2 regions of the Paenibacillus sonchi genome follow, and region 2 is predicted to be linked to the other one. Evidence: predicted binding sites of a transcription regulator. Region 2 holds the regulator's gene; the other holds the start of a gene.
What was found. The regulator NrdR, encoded in region 2, represses ribonucleotide reductase genes. The targets are predictions, from matches to a motif close to AACACNATATATNGTGTT.

Region 1 (3,130 bases), 300 kb from region 2:
GAGAGCATGCTGCTGAGATTGCCGCCAGCCTCCTGATATTGGTCTTTGACAAAAGCGGTGACACCGTCATATAATACTTTTTCCTCCGGTGAGAGCGTGAGCGGTATATTGCGCACTTTGCGCTTCGTGAAGGTGACCGGACCTTCGCCGCGGCGGTTGCGGATCATGACTTTGGAGAGTTCATCCCGGAGCTGAACTTCATTCTTCGGCTGGCGCTTGTCCACTACGAAATTACTGGCAAAATCCCCCTGGTTTCCAAGCTGGCCCGGCTTCAGCAGCGTAATCAGATTGAACAGCTCCCCGAGATCGTTTTGAACCGGAGTCGCGGTGAGCAGCAGGCAGTATTTTTTGCGGAGCTGCTGAACGAACAGGTAGTTGGAGGATTTTTTGTTTTTGAGTTTATGGGCTTCATCGATAATCAGCATGTCGTATTCATTGTTCAGCAGCATTTCCTTGTGCGGGTCCCGCTTGGCGGTATCCATAGAGGCGACCACAATGTCATTGCCCCAGGAGTAGGATTTCTTCTGGGCTACAGCGGAAATCCCGAATTTGGTATTCAGCTCGCGCACCCATTGCAGCACCAGTGAAGCGGGAACAAGAATGAGCACCCTGGCCACAAGTCCCCGCACCAGATATTCCTTCAGCACAAGCCCGGCTTCAATCGTCTTGCCAAGCCCGACCTCGTCGGCGAGAATGGCGCGTCCTGACATTTGGAACAGTACCTTATGGGCGGTATCAAGCTGGTGGGGGAGCGGGGACAGCCCGGACAGATGCTTCATGCACTGCAGCTCATCAAAGCTGGTGACAAGCCCGGACTTCTCGCCCTCGACGGCCAGTCTGGATAATCTCCAGTCTCCCCAAGGTCCGCCCTTGTCCAGCCTTGACTCTAAATCATTCAGCCAGTTTCGTTCAAAAGACAGGGGAACAGGAAGCAGGGGGGCCGGGGTACCCGCCTCTTCGGGCAGGGAATTGCGGAATAATTGCGTCATGTTGCAGCCTCCTCCGGTGCTTGGTTCATATCGAACGCGTAGCAGTAGTATGCTCTTAAAGAGAGAATTCATAACCTGCTATTTTCGGCCGGATGTTGTAAAATAGCGAGCAAGAGGGAGTAAAAGTGCCATCTTTTGCCGATATTTCGGCGAGATGCTCCTATTTTCGAAAAAGACCTTCCACACAATATGTGGTATAGTTGAAAAGCTGACTGACACAATATATTGTTACAAATGCTTGAAATTTTTGATTACAACGTGCATTTTGCGGTTATTTTTTATTGACAAGGGAATCTTCCTGAGTGCACGCCGGCAGCGGCGGATACCCGCAAAGTTTCTGCTGAAATATAGGGATTTATAGATCAGCGCCATGAGGCATCCTTGTATTTCATGGTTTACATATCACAATATCCGGGAGGTTTTTCTATTGAGTACAGTGGAACGCAAGCAGCGTCTTGAGGGTCTGAGCGAAAAAATATTTTTGGACCGCTACGCCTGGAAGGATGCGGACAGCAACAATGCCAAGGTAGGCGATGTGGTGCTTGTGCTGACCAAAGACGATCCGAAATTCCCTACCAAGGAAGTCGGAGAAATTGTTGAACGCACCGGGCGTATCGTAACGGTAAAAACACGCAGCGGCGAGCTTGTAGAGTCCGATGTGGAGAAGCTGACGCTTAACATAGAGAAGACCCCGGAAGAAATGTGGGACCGGCTTGCCTCCGCCATGGCTTCCGTAGAGTCTACCCCTGAGCTTCAGGAAGAGTGGACAGGTAAATTCCGGTCGATTCTGGATGACTGGAAGCTTGTTCCGGGCGGCCGGATTGCCGCAGGTGCCGGAGCAAGCGAAGAACTGACACTGTTCAACTGCTATGTCGTGCCTTCGCCAAAAGACAGCCGGGGCGGCATCATGCAGACGCTGTCCGAAATGACAGAAATCATGGCCCGCGGCGGCGGAGTTGGCATTAACCTGTCCTCGCTGCGCCCGCGCCGCGCGATTGTCAGAGGCGTGAACGGCTCATCCAGCGGCTCCGTATCCTGGGGCGGGCTGTTCAGCTACACAACCGGACTGATTGAGCAGGGCGGAAGCCGCCGCGGCGCGCTGATGCTGATGATCAATGACTGGCATCCGGATGTTGTCGATTTCATCACCGTGAAGCAGACCATGGGTCAGGTGACAAATGCCAACCTGTCGGTATGCGTGAGCAACTCTTTTATGAAGGCTGTGAAGGAGGATCTGGACTGGGAGCTGGTCTTCCCGGATACCACCGATCCTGATTATGATGCAGTCTGGGACGGCGATCTGGATAAATGGAAGGCTGACGGACGCGCAGTCATTCCTTACCGCACGGTCAAGGCCCGCGATGTCTGGCATACCATTATTGAATCGGCCTGGAAATCGGCTGAGCCGGGCGTCGTATTCATGGAATACTATAATCAGATGTCCAACAGCTGGTACTTCAACCCGATTATCTGCACGAATCCGTGCGGTGAGCAGGGTCTGCCGGGCTGGGGCGTGTGCAATCTGTCTGCCGTCAACCTCTCCAAATTCTATGATGCGGAGAATCATGATGTGGATTGGGCTGATCTTGCGACGACTACCCGCTATTCCGTCCGTTTTCTGGACAACGTCATTGACAAGACACCATACCACTTCCCGGAAAATGAAGCCAATCAGCGCAAGGAACGCCGCGTAGGTCTGGGAACCATGGGTCTGGCCGAGCTGATGATCAAGCTGAACATCCGCTATGGCAGCCCGGAATCGCTGGAGTTCCTGGACAAGCTCTACGGCTTCATGGCCCGCGAAGCCTACCTGGCTTCGTCCGAAATTGCCGGTGAGAAGGGTTCCTTCCAGGCCTTTGATACAGAGAAATATCTGCTGAGCGGATTTATGAAAAACATCACCGAAACCTACCCTGAAGTAGGTGAATCGATCCGTAAGAACGGCATGCGCAATGTTACCGTTATTACTCAGGCACCTACAGGCAGCACGGGGACCATGGTCGGCACCTCGACCGGGATCGAGCCTTATTTTGCCTTCAAATACTTCCGTCAGAGCCGTCTCGGCTACGACGAGCAATTCGTGCCGATTGCCCAGGAATGGCTGGAAGCCCATCCGGGTGAAGAGCTCCCGGATTACTTCG
Region 2 (3,130 bases):
AGACGAACTTCAAAACCGGCCGTGAGTCCAAAAAGGGAGCAATCGGCCTGATGCAGCTGATGCCGGATACAGCCAAATGGGCGCTTGAAAAGGCCAAGCTGCCGGATGTCTCCCTGGAGCGGCTAAAAGAAGAGCCTTCGGCCAATATTGAGCTGGGTACCTGGTATCTGTCTTCCCTGTCCCGGAAGTTTGAGGGCAACCGCATAGCAGTTATAGCTGCTTACAACGCGGGCCCGGGCAAGGTGCAGCACTGGCTGGATGAAGGTGACTGGGACGGCACTGAGGCTGCGGTGAAGAATATCCCGTTTGGCGAGACTCGTCACTATGTGCAGCGTGTGATTTATTATTACGACCAGTATACGGAAATCTATAATGAGTTTTAACTTGAATGTAAAAAGAAGTATCAAACGGCCAAAAGACCGTTCAATACTTCCTAGGCAAGCTTATGGGGACAGGTTATCTGAACTGACCTGCCAGTGATTGTTCAGCCAGAGTTACAAGACGTTTGGTGATGAAACCACCGATCGAACCGTTTTCGTAAGAAGTTTTATTGCCTTGGTATCCGTCTGGGGAGAGGGTAATACCGAGTTCTTGGGCAACTTCAAATTTCAGTTGTTCCAAGGCTCCGCGTGCGTTCGGAGCTACAAGGTTATTGGAGCTGTTGTTTTGGCTCATTGCTGTTCACCTCCTATCGGTTGGTAACAGTATTATGTGCTGGACTTGCCATCTTCATAACAACAAAAAAACGGTGATTTATGGAAAATAGAATGAACCTCTTCAGGCGCCGGTTACCTGCCGGGCCGGGATGGTACCTATATTGCAAAAGGAAGTGATTAAGCTTATGAAATGCCCTTACTGTGATCACACCAATACCAAAGTGCTTGACTCGCGTCCGGCCAACGAGAATAAGTCAATCCGCCGCAGGCGGGAATGCGAATCCTGCAGCCGGAGGTTTACAACCTTTGAGATGATCGAAGAAACGCCGCTGATCGTGATCAAAAAAGGCGGCAGCCGCGAGGAATTCAGCCGCGACAAAATTCTGCGCGGCCTCATCCGCGCCTGCGAGAAACGTCCCGTCTCCGTCGAACGCCTGGAAGTCATCGTCTCCGAGGTCGAGAAATCTTTGCGCGGCATCGCTTTAGCCGAAGTGGAGAGCCGCCAGATCGGCGAGCTGGTTATGGAACAGCTGTACCCTGTGGATGAGGTCGCTTACGTCCGCTTCGCCTCCGTCTACCGCCAGTTCAAGGACATTAACATGTTCATGAAGGAACTGAAGGGCCTGCTGTCCAAAGGCACAGGGGAGCTGGAGGGATTGTAGTAGGGGCGTGACACCTACTACAAGTGGGGATTCCTGCAAGCGGTCTACGGGTTACTATGGGGGATCATCCAGCGGACATGCCTCTCCGGAGGAAAACAGGCTGCTAATGCTTCCTTATAAAAGAATAAGCCGCCGTTATAATGTGCGGCTTATTCCCAGTGTCAAAGCGTCGTGAGAAGAGGTGAGTAGTGCAAAGCTAGGTGGAAATAGTATAACTAATTTGTCCAATTTGTTGCGTTTGCGGAGTTTAGTTGGATTTTGTACACTTAATTCATGCATATTCATCCGAAACGGCCGCTTTTATCCTAATTAGTGGTACTTTTTCCCACATAGGCTAATCCATAAGGCAAATGAGCTCGATTAGTTGTACTTTTTCCACTTCAGTCATGGACCTCAAAAACATTTTTTAAAAAAGTGTTGACACAGCTCCCGATATTTTATATTATATAGAAGTCGCCTACGAAACAAATGAACAACTAAGCGGTATGAATGTTCCACCTTAAGTCAGTTTTTAGAATACATATTGTAGTTCTAAAACGGGTCATGGGGCCATAGCTCAGCTGGGAGAGCGCATCGCTGGCAGCGATGAGGTCAGGGGTTCGATCCCCCTTGGCTCCACCAATAACATCATATGGACTCTTAGCTCAGTTGGTAGAGCAGTTGACTCTTAATCAATTGGTCCAGGGTTCGAGTCCCTGAGAGTCCATCACAGAAGAAACGGCAGAGATGCCGTTTTTTTGCTATTTGGCGTGCCCAGAAGTACGCATTATCTAGTTGGTGAAAGTCCAACCAAGGGAGGGACCAAGCCACCTTTGTAGCTAGGATGCTTGCATATGGCGAAATCTGTGTGTAAAAGCGCATCGACAAAAGTATCAGTCAGAGACTGGGCGAGCAACAATCCAGGCCGCAACATCAAGTGAATCCTGCCGCGTCGTCAAAAAGGCCCTGCGAAGGGGAACAGAGGGAGCCGAGTCCCGCAACTATGGACGAAGGCCAAGGAAACTGTGCAGAACTTGGAACAGCAGTGAAGAACCCTCCGGCGTAATGGGAACGGCATGGATTGAAAGATAGTGCAGTGAACTGGGGAGACCCTCCCCCACACGGGAGAATTTTTTTTTGTAGGAACCCGTAAAGAGACGCTCTATAAGTCCAGAAGACGAAGTGAACCGTCTGTGGGAAGGGAGTCCGAGGGGCTCATAGTACCGAAGAACCTAAGGACAACATAACCTTAGGGAGGGAAGGAGCCCTGCTTTGTTTATGCTTTTGGAGGAGGTACGAGTGAGTGAATGCCAAAGGGCTAACGACACCAAAGGAAAAAGTTCAAGAACTCCAAGAAAAGCTAGGTCATGCGGCCAAGGAGAACAGCAAGCGTAAATTCCATGCCCTGTACGACAAAATCCACCGCTGGGACGTGCTGTGCGAAGCCTGGAAACGGGTGAAGGCGAATAAGGGGGCTGCAGGAGTAGATGCCGTGACGCTCGCAGATATTGAGGAACAAGGAGAAACAAGCTTCCTCAAGGCTTGCGAGAGAGAATTGAAAGAAGGCAACTACTATCCCCAGCCCGTACGGCGGCACTTTATCCCAAAGAAAGACGGGAAGCTAAGACCGCTGGGCATACCCACTGTTCGCGACCGAGTCATACAGATGGCAACTAAGCTGGTAATTGAACCCATCTTCGAAGCAGACTTCGAAGAAGTCTCTTACGGATTTCGTCCGAAACGAAGTGCGAAAGGAGCGTTGGAACGAATTCGGAAAGCCTGCAACCGCAAAGGGAATTGGGTAGTCGACGTCGATATCCAAGGTTACTTCGA

Region 1: JI735_RS21990 (adenosylcobalamin-dependent ribonucleoside-diphosphate reductase) is a predicted target of NrdR. The motif match lies at 1,204-1,221, and genes of this name have one in related genera.

The regions. Positions count from the first base shown of each region.
Region 1 covers NZ_CP068595.1:4,956,166-4,959,295, forward strand. The annotation lists gene JI735_RS21985 (DEAD/DEAH box helicase) at 1-989, opposite strand, end outside; gene JI735_RS21990 (adenosylcobalamin-dependent ribonucleoside-diphosphate reductase) at 1,417-3,130, shown strand, end outside.
Region 2 covers NZ_CP068595.1:4,660,446-4,663,575, forward strand. The annotation lists gene JI735_RS20590 (lytic transglycosylase domain-containing protein) at 1-383, shown strand, start outside; gene JI735_RS20595 (alpha/beta-type small acid-soluble spore protein) at 457-675, opposite strand; gene nrdR (transcriptional regulator NrdR) at 842-1,318, shown strand; tRNA gene JI735_RS20605 (tRNA-Ala) at 1,864-1,939, shown strand; tRNA gene JI735_RS20610 (tRNA-Lys) at 1,952-2,024, shown strand; gene ltrA (group II intron reverse transcriptase/maturase) at 2,601-3,130, shown strand, end outside.